Regions from separate parts of the Ammoniphilus sp. CFH 90114 genome, predicted to be linked through region 1. Evidence: riboswitches for the same ligand, from Rfam matches in the RefSeq annotation. Region 1 holds a riboswitch; each other region holds the start of a gene.

The links. Region 1 has a riboswitch for cyclic di-AMP ahead of EIZ39_RS09070 (hypothetical protein). Riboswitches for the same ligand answer to the same signal wherever they lie in the genome.
Region 2: another riboswitch for cyclic di-AMP. It lies ahead of EIZ39_RS13255 (potassium channel family protein); the one in region 1 lies ahead of EIZ39_RS09070 (hypothetical protein).
Region 3: another riboswitch for cyclic di-AMP. It lies ahead of EIZ39_RS11135 (C40 family peptidase); the one in region 1 lies ahead of EIZ39_RS09070 (hypothetical protein).

The regions. Positions count from the first base shown of each region.
Region 1 covers NZ_SDLI01000003.1:289,464-293,734, forward strand. The annotation lists gene EIZ39_RS09060 (hypothetical protein) at 570-773, opposite strand; gene EIZ39_RS09065 (Na-translocating system protein MpsC family protein) at 787-1,185, opposite strand; cyclic di-AMP (ydaO/yuaA leader) riboswitch at 1,319-1,460, opposite strand; cyclic di-AMP (ydaO/yuaA leader) riboswitch at 1,823-1,965, shown strand; gene EIZ39_RS09070 (hypothetical protein) at 2,150-2,488, shown strand; gene EIZ39_RS27710 (potassium-transporting ATPase subunit F) at 2,488-2,565, shown strand; gene kdpA (potassium-transporting ATPase subunit KdpA) at 2,599-4,254, shown strand.
Region 2 covers NZ_SDLI01000005.1:195,846-200,116, forward strand. The annotation lists partial or broken gene EIZ39_RS13250 (catalase) at 1-1,421, shown strand, start outside; cyclic di-AMP (ydaO/yuaA leader) riboswitch at 1,714-1,895, shown strand; gene EIZ39_RS13255 (potassium channel family protein) at 2,023-2,682, shown strand; gene EIZ39_RS13260 (TrkH family potassium uptake protein) at 2,715-4,055, shown strand; gene EIZ39_RS13265 (DUF3231 family protein) at 4,104-4,271, shown strand, end outside.
Region 3 covers NZ_SDLI01000004.1:198,799-203,069, forward strand. The annotation lists gene hypF (carbamoyltransferase HypF) at 1-1,181, opposite strand, end outside; gene hypB (hydrogenase nickel incorporation protein HypB) at 1,094-1,795, opposite strand; gene EIZ39_RS11130 (hydrogenase maturation nickel metallochaperone HypA/HybF) at 1,802-2,044, opposite strand; cyclic di-AMP (ydaO/yuaA leader) riboswitch at 2,228-2,401, shown strand; gene EIZ39_RS11135 (C40 family peptidase) at 2,408-2,953, shown strand; partial or broken gene EIZ39_RS11140 (GyrI-like domain-containing protein) at 3,366-3,572, shown strand; gene EIZ39_RS11145 (response regulator) at 3,690-4,271, opposite strand, start outside.

The DNA of each region.
Region 1 (4,271 bases):
GTTCAATGGTTCACTGGGACGATATCATTGGACTGTGTATGCAAATTAACCATTTATTTATTTTTCCACTTACTTTTGGAGTGTTGACGGCCTTTATTACTGTTCAGGAATACCAAACAGAGGCAGTAATTAATCTATTTATTTTACCATTAGCCGAACAGCTATTATCTTGTCCAAAACAATAACTTTATTCATTATCCTAATGGCATTAAACTTTATTTCTTACATCTTAATGATAGGAACAGCATTTCTATTTATCCATCCAGGAAGAGCAAAAGACTTATTCATTACGCTGCGATTGCGTTAAAAACAATTTTTATGCAGTTCTTGCTTATACCTGTGTTTATCTGTGTTGGTGTTTGATCAAGTCATTAAATACCAACGATTGTTGCTGCTCGTGTTTTTATCATGGTGGACTTTGTTTCATTAGCTATGTCTAGTATAGGACCTCTTAGAACTAGGGAACAAAGAGTGCCAAACATTTATGGTTTGGCACCCTCATAAACATGAATGATTTTCAGTCATCTTTTTATAATAGCTCAGATTCGATAATTCTCCGTTGTAATTGGCTAAGCTTTCTCTAAAGCAACGACATTTTTGATATCAATGTCAGTAATGGTTTTAATTTGACCGTCATGGAGGGTAATCTCTGCCATCGATCTGTCTGGACTTAACCAAGTCAATTTACCTTGGATGCGTGTCTGGTGCTTGGTCATAACCTCAACAATCATATTCTGATTAGCAAATAATTGTCTACGAATTTCTTCTATCATGATAGATCCCCTTTTAATTGGCTGATAATTTTTTTCCTGTGCATTCTTTGTCTAGCATTTTTTCGACATCTCGATCCATCACGAAGACTTCAATACGTTCTTCTGTCTTAGTGCTGATATCGCTATGACTACTTAGTACTTTACATCCGGTGTATCGTTGAACAATGGCTTCAAAATCTTGACTATACATCTCACGTAGGGTTTGTCTCATTTTTTTAATTAATCTTCGACCTTGATCATTTTTAACCAAGTGCTTTTCTTCCACGGTAAGAACCCCTTTAAAGCGAAGAATAACCATATCCTCTACAATGTAGGTCTTTGCCTCCTGTGGACCACGTCCAATTAATTCTCTTTGGAATTTAATAAATGCTTCGCTTAACTCTGCTTCTAATTTCTTTTTTGTTGAAGCCATGGGTATCCTCCTAGATTATGGTTAAAGGGGAGAGCACATGCATTTTGGACGCAAAAAAGCCACAAGAAGAGGTCTCCTCTTGTGGCTTTTGAATTCACCACAAAATAAACGTGATGAAAAGCACGCGAAAAAAGATGCCTCTCTCTAACGCTGACGAGGTTAGCTGACGGATTCGGGCATGAGAGTAGCCCTACTCAAAAGAGATTCACCCCTGTGATGGCAGCCATCACGATGGTTCCCCCGCTCTCCTTAAGGAGATTAAGCGATTAGCATGTTTATAACATTTGATATGGGATGATCATACATGCTGTTCACAAAATTTGTAAAGAGTGAAAATCACAAGAAAAAGCTGAAAAAGTAATCTTGATTGCGCTAACATTTATGGTTTACTTATTTTTTCTAGCTCTATCTCTGTTTATTAGGATAAATAGAAATCTTACACTTTAGAAATTCAAATCATTTATAAAAAACTTAACTAAAACCATGAAAATGGGAGAAAAAGATAAAGACAGTTATAAATACGTAGAAAACAATATTGTAATCTCGGGTAAATGCAAAAAAATGGCTGAAATTGAAGCAATTCAAAGCTTCACAACGATCGACAAATGAGATTATAATAAGTCACATCAAGCAAACAATTGCAGATCGGCCAAATCCCAGGGCACCTGGGAACGGAGGACCCAATTAAGTGGGGTTAATTCTACTTCGGTAGAAGGGATGAGAAAGCTTCTTCGCCATCCTACCCGTCAGCTAACTTCGTCGGCTAAAGCGAGGGAGGTCAATGACCGCCTATTTTGAGGGGGCTTTTTTGTTATCTAGGGATCTGGGTGACAAAAGGTTTCTTTAAGATGAATAAACGCAGGTCTTTTTGTTTTGCTTAAAATTAAATACCACTGTTTAAAAAGGAACAGGGAGACAGATCGCAAAGAGGGCACTACGTGTCGGCTGGGCGTTAGGTAGACCAATGAGTACTTTTTCTCCACATGTGGAACGAAATCAAGCTAGTAACAGAACGCTTTACGCCTATTTGGTGTTGCGTACGAATTTGATTTCGTTTCGTGGGGTTGAGGTAAGCATTGGTCTATTTTTTTTGCTCCAGGGTGAGTGGTTTGAACCGATTCAGGCCGTTCACAAGGGAGTAAGAGGACGTAGCTCACAGGGCTTCTTGGTGACGGAGAACAAGGAGGTGTTGAAGATGATGGACGTTTTTATGGTGTTAATCATTGTGGGTCTAGCTTCTACGATGGTGGGACTAGCGAAATTTTCTGAGCAGGTAATTGAGAAAGGAAGCGATAGATCATGATGATCGTTTTGGGTTTGGTAACAGCAGCCACCTTTATCTATCTAGGATACGTATTAGTGAACCCTGAGAAATTTTAACTACCATTTGGAGGGATTACGTTGACAACGCCATTGATTTCTGTTGGGATTACCTTGCTTCTAGTATTATTACTTGCTAGACCTATGGGTCTATATTTAACTAAAGCATTTGATTACAAGCCGACAGGTGTGGATCGCATCTTCGGATTTGATAACTGGATTTTAAAATTAGGCGGTGTACGAAAACAAAATCAAAGCTGGAAAGAGTACGCGCTGGCTATTATTTATTCGAATACCTTAATGATTTTGATTACCTACACGTTTTTCCGAATTCAAGGCGTACTACCACTGAATCCAAGTGCGATTACGGCGATGGAGCCGACCTTATCTCTGAATACAGCAATCAGCTTTATGACCAATACAAACTTACAGCATTATAGTGGAGAAAGCAGCTTATCGTATTTAGCTCAGATGATGGGGATTGTATTCCTCATGTTTACAGCACCAGGTACTGCGTTAGCGGTTATTATCGCTTTTATCCGTGGATTAGCTGGAAAACCTTTAGGTAACTTTTATGTGGACTTAATTCGATCCATTTTCCGAGTGTTGCTCCCCATCGCTTTTGTAACGGCTATTTTCTTTGTATTGCTTGGGGTGCCACAAACGTTAGATCCAACCGTTACGGCAACGACAATCACCGGTGAAGAACAACAAATCGGAAGAGGACCGGTTGCTTCCTTCCTTTCCATTAAGGAATTAGGAAACAACGGAGGAGGATTCTTCGGAGTCAACTCCGCCCATCCATTCGAAAATCCGAATGCGATTAGTAATTTGATTCAAATCTTACTCATGTTGTTATTAGGAACAGCTACACCATTTGCTTATGGCCATATGGTAGGAAATGCGAAGCAAGGCCGCGTATTATTCGTTTCGATGTTCATGATGTTTTTAATAATGGCGGGTGTTTCGTTATCTTCTGAGTACGCGGGTAACCCAGCTTTAAATTCATTGGGAATCCAACATGAGCAAGGAAGCATGGAAGGAAAAGAAGTGCGTTTTGGGGTTGCTCAATCTGCCTTATACTCTGTCGTTACTACCGCTTCCGAAACAGGAGCAGTTAACACGATGCATGATACCTTAACACCAATCGGTGGAATGATCACGATCTCCAATATGATGTTAAACACCATCTTTGGAGGGGTCGGGGCTGGGTTCTTAAACGTATTGATGTATGCGATGATTGCGGTTTTCTTATCTGGGTTAATGGTGGGTCGCACACCCGAGTTCTTAGGTAAGAAAATTGAAGGAAAGGAAATGAAGCTGATTGCCTTAACCTTGTTGGTACATCCGATTTTAATTCTAGTTCCTACAGCGATTGCGGTCATGCTTCATCCGGATACGATTTCAAACCCAGGCTTCCATGGAATTACGCAAGCGATGTATGAGTATACGTCATCCGCAGCGAATAATGGTTCTGGCTTTGAAGGCTTAGGAGACAATACCCCATTCTGGAATATTTCAACGGGAATCGTGATGTTCTTGGGCCGTTACTTCTCCTTCGTGACGATGTTAGCGGTGGCGGGTTCGTTAGCTGCAAAGAAGAGTGTTCCTGAAACTGTAGGTACCTTCCGTACCGACACTCCATTATTTGCTGGGGTATTCATTGGAACCGTACTTCTGGTTGGTGCGTTAACCTTTTTCCCAGCGCTCGTTCTGGGTCCGATTGCTGAATACTTAACCCTTCGCTAAGTGTGAAGAACTCGATG
Region 2 (4,271 bases), on a different contig from region 1:
TGTTCCACGAAGCTGGCGGATGATGGAAGGGTTTGGTGTCAATATCTTTCGTTTTGTCAATGAACAGGGGAAAAGTACCTTCGTGAGATTTCATTGGAAACCCATCCTCGGTGTCCATTCGTTGCTTAATGAGGAAGCGTTGATGATAGGGGGACTCGACCCTGATTATCATCGACGAGATCTAAGGGAAGCCATTGAGCGTGGTGCTTATCCTGTCTTTGAACTTGGTGTACAAATGATTGCGGAAGAAGATGAACAAAAATTTGACTTTGACGTGATTGATCCAACCAAACTCTGGCCAGAGGAGCTCGTCCCCGTTGAGATCATCGGGAAGATGACACTGAATCGAAATGTAGATAATTTCTTTGCTGAAACAGAGCAGGTCGCTTTTGACGTTACCAATCTGGTTCCGGGGATTAACTTTAGTAATGATCCCATTTTACAGGGGAGGACATTCACCTATAAAATCACCCAAATGCACAGGTTAGGAGGATCGAATTACCCGGATTTGCCAATTAACCGATCCCTTTGTCCTTTCCATAATAACCAGCGAGACGGATTTAGCCGACACCGGATTGATGTCGATCAAGTTAATTATTATAGAAACTCCATAGCGAATAATACACCAGGACCGACCCCTCCAGAGGAAGGTGGGTTTGTCCATTATCCAGAGCATGTAGAAGGTCCTAAGATTAAGGCCAGCAGTGAATCTTTCAAAGATTTCTTCACTCATGCAAGGTTATTTTGGAATAGTATGTCTCTCGTTGAAAAGCAGCACATTATAGAAGCCTTTAGTTTCGAACTGGCAAAAGTTGAGAGCGAATCCGTTCGTCAGCAGGTTGTTGATATGTTTGTTCATGTTGATAAGGAAATGGCGACAAGGATTGCTAATCATGTTGGAGTTAAGCCTCCAACCGGCCAGCATGTATCGGATACAGCTTCATCCCCTGCATTAAGTCAAGCGAATACAGTTCATTATCCTCATTCATTAAGGGTTGGGGTTTTAATTGGACATGGATTTCATGGTAAAGAGGTCAAGAGTGTTATTGACATGCTTGTTCAAAATGGAGTTTTTGTAGATATGGTTAGTGACAAGCTTGGAACGGTCATTGGAGAGGATGGTACGAAATTTAAGGTCAATAAGATCTTTCTTTCCACCCATCACGTACTTCATGACTCGCTATATGTCGTAGGTGGACGTTCAGACAATCAAAAGGAATTGGATAGAAATATCGTGGAATTTATTCAGGGAGCCTATAAACACTATAAACCGATCAGAATAGCAACAACGGCACTGAGTTATATCCAGGCATCAAAAAAGAATAATTTAGCGGGTGTCGTTTTTGCCGCCAAAAATCCCAACTTCTGTAGTGAACTTCTAAACTGCTATCACTCAGCGGCGTTTTTGGAATCGTAAATAAATAATTCTAAAATCTGTAAGGAAGTTGATAATGTTCGTTCTTTATAGTCTAATAGCCATTACAGGAATGGCTATATTCATCTGCATTCTCATATTCTCTACCTACAAAATATTACGAAACAAAAAGAGCTTCCACTCTTGGCTAACTTTGGTCATGGTGGTTTTCTTTTTAGGGGTGGCTCTTTGGCAAAGTTTAAAATTCTTTAATGTAAGATTTTAATTCAATAACTTAGTTGAGCTTAATAAAATGTTTGCAAAAAATGTAGGCAAGAAGTAAGATATCTTGCATAAGTAAAATCAAATCGCTGAGTTCCGAATTGGAAGCGGGGGACCCAAGTTTGGTTTGTGTTCTTGTTCTGTTGAAGAGAACACAAATTAGGGGGTGAATCTTGTGTGGACTATATTCTTCACAGGTAGGGCGACTCTCACGCCCGAATCCGACAGCTAACCTCGTAAGCGTATAAAGAGAGGTGGATAATCGTGCCGATGCATGGTGTTTTTGACGATGCGTGAAGAAGCCACGAAGAGATACTCTCTTTGTGGTTTTTTGTCTTTACTGGAAATGATAATTAAATAATGTAAACTTGAAAGGAAGCCATAGCATGCCAGCAAAAACATTTGCAGTGATCGGTATGGGACGTTTTGGTTCGAGTGTAGCTAAAACTCTCTATGAAATGGGTTATGAAGTGATGGCAATTGATTCATGTGAAGAACGAATACAAGAATATATTCAATATGTCACATATGCAGTCCAAGCAGATGCAACAGATGAGCAAGCCCTTAAGGAGCTTGGGATTCGGAACTTTGATGTCGTCGTCGTAGCGATCGGAGATGATATTCAAGCGAGTATTCTCACCACACTTATTCTGAAAGAATTAGGAGTAAAGCAAATTACAGTAAAGGCACAAAATGAGCGTCATGGAAAGGTTCTATATAAGCTTGGCGCCGATCGGGTCGTATTTCCTGAAAGAGATATGGGCAGCCGAATAGCGAATAATTTGGTTTCACCTAATGTATTGGATTTTATTGAGTTAGCTGAAGATTATAGTGTAGTTGAAGTCGTTGCAGGAGAAAGGCTCGTCGGGAAATCTCTTATCGAATTGAATATTCGTGCTAGGTTTGGGGTGAACGTGATGGCCATTAAGAGCGGAGCCCATATTAATATTGCACCCCAAGCTGATGATACGATTCAGAAAGATGATATCCTTGTTGTTATAGGAGAGAACCGAGATCTAAGGCGCTTTGAGCAACATATTATATAAATTCTACCAAAACAATATAGAGGTATTGCGCTATGATTTCATTAAAAAAATTCAATCTTATTGAGCTTCATCCTGCTCGATTGCTTATACTTGGATTTGGCTTTCTGATTGTTGTAGGAACCTTACTTCTAATGCTTCCGATTTCTACACGACCAGGACATCAATTGGGATTTATTGATGCGTTATTTGAAGCAACCTCTGCTGTTTGTGTGACCGGATTAGTCGTTGTTGATACAGGAACGACCTTCACGCTGTTCGGACAAATTGTACTGTTGGCGTTAATTCAAATTGGCGGTTGGGGCTTTATGACGGCTGGGGTCTTTATGTTTATCATCCTGGGAAAGAAGATTGGTTTAAAAGAAAGGTTGGTACTGCAAAGTACTTTAAATCAGTTTTCTATTCAAGGAGTAGTCAAGCTGGTGATATTAATTATTTCCTTAACCGTCTTCATGGAATCCGTTGGTGCTCTTCTGCTAGCCCTTCGTTGGTCGTATGAGATGCCTTGGAGTACCGCCTTGTACTATGGGATCTTTCATTCTATTTCTGCATTCAATAACGCTGGATTCGGTCTGGAGCCTGACAGTTTAAGCAAGTGGGTTGGAGACCCTACCATTAATCTTGTTATCACTTTCTTATTTATGGCTGGTGGGATTGGATTTACTGTTATTTTGGACTTGTGGAACAAGAAATCCTTACGGAAACTATCCTTGCACTCAAAAATTGCTTTACTTGTTTCCTTAATTCTCAATATCATTGCAACTCTAATTATATTTGCAACAGAGTTCAGTAATCCAGACACGATTGGTAATTTTCCTCTCGCGGATAAGTGGTGGGCTTCGTATTTTCAAGGGGTGGTTACCCGTACGGCAGGATTCAACACGATTGATATAGGGCAGATGATGGTCCCATCCTTGGTCTTTATGATGTTTATGATGTTTATCGGGGCCTCGTCTGCTTCCACAGGTGGGGGGATAAAAGTAACAACATTCGCTCTCATGCTCTTAGCCCTATGGTCAGTTCTAACAGCGAAAGATAACGTCAGCATCTTTAAGCGAAGGATTCCTTGGGAGCTGGTGAATAAAGCCTTCTCGATTGCCGTTACCGCGATTATGTTTATCAGTGTTATTTTCTTTATCCTTACGTATACGGAACAAGCGGACCTTGTACTCATTTTATTTGAGACGATTTCAGCTTTCGGTACCGTCGGATTATCAGCAGGGTTGACAGCAGACCTATCTCCAATGGGCAGAGTACTGATCACCATTCTCATGTTTATTGGGAGAATTGGTCCATTAACGATGGCATTTGCACTGATGAAATTCAGTGATAAAAGTAGGGTGAAGTACGTGGAAGAGAGGATTCTAATCGGATAGAAGATTGTTGGACAAAATATTCCATATAAATATAGGAAGGGGTATTTTATGGAAGGAAACTCATCTATACAAATGACTTCGTCAGAAGTCGCGAATTTGTGGAAAGTATATGAAATGGAAACGTTGAATGTATGTATGATCCAACACTTTTTATCAACGCTGGAAGATCCCGAGATCATTTCACTAACGGAGGAAAAACTGTCTTTAAAAGAAGAT
Region 3 (4,271 bases), on a different contig from region 1:
ACTTGTACCTGATTATCTATAACTTGACATACGGAATCCTCCACTCGAATTTTGATTTCTCTAGAATGGACTACAAAGAGATCAGCCATCCCTCGTAGGTGATGAAATGCTTCTTTATTGGTTCTTACAATGGTTTGCCCATGCAAATTGCCACTGGTCGCAATAAGAAAAGATAAAGAAGTTGAAAACAATAAGGTATGTAATGGCGTATAAGGAAGCATTACTCCTATACGAGCATAGCCATCAGCTAGAATCGAAACATCAAGGTACTTTCTCAACAAAGGTTTGGGTCTGAGCAGAACAATAGAAGCCCTTCGGTCTTGCAGGAGATTTCGCTCCGTCATGTTAATCACAAAATACTTCTCTAAGGTTGCAAGATTCCTCACCATAAGGGCAAAAGGCTTGCGAACTCGATGTTTTCGTACCCTCAATTTTTTGATAGCCTCAGGTTGTGTCGCATCGCAAAGGAGGTGAAAGCCACCTATGCCTTTTACAGCCATAATCTCTCCACGTAAGAGAGATTGTTGAGCAATCCTTATCCAGTCTCCTTCTATGGGTGTATGCTCATAGATCCTCACTTGTACAAGGGGACCACAATCCGGGCAGCATAAAGTTTGAGCATGAAAGCGTCGTTCATTAGGATCTGTATAGTCCCGTTCACAGGAAGGACAGAGCTTAAATGCATGCATCGTTGTATCTTTTCGATCATAGGGAAGATGATGAATGATAGAATATCGGGGACCACAATGAGTGCAGCTGGTAAAGGGATAGTGGAATAATCGATGCTGGGGATTCAGAATCTCCGATAAGCAAGACTGGCAAACCGCTAGATCGGCTGGAAATGGAGGGAACGCTAACCCACCTTGCTTGCTTTCACAAATACTAAACTGCTGATATCCGACAGGAGCTAAAGTCACATGACTTAAGGTATCAATACGAGCTGGCTCTTTTGTTTCGTATTGCAAGGATTGCATAAATTGATCAAGCTGATGTGTCCAGCCCTCTACTTCTATTGTGACCGCTCCGGTATCATTTCGCACGTATCCTTTCAAATGATAAGCATGGGCCAATCGAAAAACAAAGGGACGGAAACCTACTCCTTGTACGATTCCGCTGACCTCCACTCTTCTTCGTTCTTTTTCATGAACTGTACTTGTCGATCCACGAGCCAATTGATCCATGTATCCATTCCCTCCCCCCTCAATGCCGATACGAGAAAAAGTTGTACTTTAGGATTCATTTCTCTTAGGGTTTGGCAGAAGGACTCAAGATGAAAAGGAACATAGGGAAGAAGATCTATTTTATTGAGAATCACCACATCCGCACACTGAAATACGGTAGGATACTTCAGGACTTTATCTGTCCCTTCTGTTGTACTCAAAATCGTAATACGAAGATGTTCTCCTAGATCAAACTCGGCTGGGCAGACTAAATTTCCTACATTTTCAATGAGGAGACAGTCTAGCTCCTGAAGTTGAAAGTGAGGTAAAACAGAACCAATCATGTTGGAATTGAGGTGACATGCACCATGGGTATTAATCTGAATAACCTTCGTCCCAAGGGATGCAATTCTTTCCGCATCAAGCGAAGTCGCTACGTCTCCTTCTATTACACCTATTCTCAACTTATCTTGAAGACTTTCTATCGTTCTCTCAAGAAATGTCGTTTTCCCAGAACCAGGTGAACTCATTAGGTTGATGGTTAAGATAGAATATTGATTAAATTTCTCTCGATTTTCGTCTGCCTTGAGTTTGTTATCCCATAAGACATCCCTTTGGATGGCGACCTTTTTCATCTCCTGCTATTCTCCTTCCATATAGTCAATATAGAAGTCATATCCTATCCTTTCTTCTATTTCTAGAGACGCACCATTCAACATGGATTCCTTTATCAAAAGACTAAAAGCGAACTGTAAAGACTCCACATGAACCATCCGACTAGAGCCCACAACCAATTTTACATTTTCAATTCTATTCCAACCCTCTTTTAGTGCCATCTCCTCGACAATGGTTACAATGCCACTCGCTAAACTGAATTCATGCATAGTTATGTATATTCCCGACAAAGGAAACTATACGACAATCCTAAACATAAAAAATCAATAAAAGAGCTTTCACACCTAGAAGATTGGTGATCAAGCCCTTATTTAATAGCTGAACAATGAGAATGGTTAATAAAAACAACATACCCAATATCCTTACATTAACATACCATAGACAGTATGCTACCCTTTTTATAGCCGAAACTTCACCATTTTTTTAATGAAGTGCGGGGGATATCTTTTCTAAATCGGGCGTTACTCGCTTGATTTTGGGGTTAATCGCAGCATCGCATTGCGTAGGGTTGTCATCCTTCAATCCGAACCCGACAACTAACCTCGTAGGCAAACAAAAAGGAGGCATATGTAATGAAGAGACCACTTGCTTTACTAGTGGCGGCGATGACGATCACAAGCTCTAGCATCGTATTGTCTTTCGCTGGACAAGCTAGCGCACAAACCTTCCAAACTCAAGCCACAACGGGGCAAAAGATTATACAAGCAGGAATGAAATATATAGGTACACCTTATGAGTTTGGTTCTGACCGCACAAGCAAGAGAACCTTCGATTGCTCCGACTTCACCCGACGCGCCTACTTAGATGTGGGGATTCGAATTCCTAGTAATTCAAGAACCCAAGCTGAACATGTAAGGAATTTAGGTAAAACATCTACCAAGTGGCAAAATCTAAAGCCAGGAGACCTCATGTTCTTTATGTCTTATAGAGGAGTCAATGCTTCTTCCTATGCCGGTTTAAACAAGTTTAATCAAAGAATTACTCATGTTGCTATCTATCTAGGCAACGGTAAGATCTTACACACCTATTCAAACCAATCAGGTGGAGTGAGAATTGATAGTATCTCCGGAAGGCATTGGGAGCATCGCTTTATCTTTGGTGGAAGCGCCACTCAATAGAAAAGAGCTATTAGAGCCTGCACACGATCTTGTTGTGCGGGCTTTCTTACGTGGAATTAGCGGAGAAACTTCCGTTATTAGCCAAAGATTGCTAAAAATGCCCTAGATAAGCGGAAATTTTTCCGCTAAGCTCGCTGGATGCCACAAAATAAGTATGATACTTGCAAATAACAGGAAATATTTCCTCTATTTAGCCTAATTTCGTGCCTTTTCTAGAAATAAGCGGAATTCCTCCGCTTATCTCAACCCCTAACTAACCACCATGTATCTTTCTATATTCACATCTACCCTCTTTTGATAGAGTATAGTCAGTAATACCGGTCTTATGATCGCACAGAATAACCGGAATACATGGTTCGTCCATGATAGGATAATGATTAAAGGAGATGACGAGTGTGGAGTGGCTGATGAAGAGGAATTTACGCTTAGGACGATCCCGGCTGCTACCTGGGCTGTATTTACCTCCATCGGACCCATGCCAGGGGCTATACAACAAGTCTGGTCAAATATCTTTCAAGAATGGTTCCCTTCTACAGGCTACCAACATAGCGGCAGACCCGAACTTGAGGTGTATCCAGCAGGAGATACTACCGCAGAGGATTATCAGTGTGAGATATGAATTCCCATTGTTAAAAAATAAAAAAATTTGAGGGTGTCCCTAAAGGTCGGTAAAACCGACACCTAGGGACCATCCTAGAATATTCTACTGTTATTCGATTGACGTTCAACGGTCGGTCTATTGTTCCACTAACTTATCTAACGTATCTAGATACAAAACATGCAAGAACTTCTTAATGTTGACCTTGCTTTTCCCTCGTTCTTCTGATTTTTCAATTTTCATCATTTCGAGTCTGACATCGTGAAAATCAAAGTAACGGACAGCGTAATGTTCAAATTTTGGGTGAGCATAGTCAGTCAACCCGAGCGATGCAAGATGATTCAAAGAAGCCAAAACCACCCGGCGAAGTCGCTGCTCGATGGCCTTGCCTTCCCGAATGACCTCTGAGGGTTCGGCTTTGGATCTGGTTGCTAGCGATTCGTATAATTCTTTTAAAGGAGGAAAGTTTGAACACTTCGTTTGCACGAGGTACTCCATTATGCTAATGATCTCCTCACTGCCGCTCTCCCCTACGATTCCCAAGTCGCTTAATAAGGAAACCACGACTTCACGTATTGAATGAGTCTTGGCACTGACGATGCGCTTAGGCTGGAAATGATCTAATCCATTCAGCGAATTTTTAATTGTCCATAATGAACGTTGGAGGTGTACATATTCTTTCACTTTATTCATTACGTTTAAAACCTCAATCTTATTAAT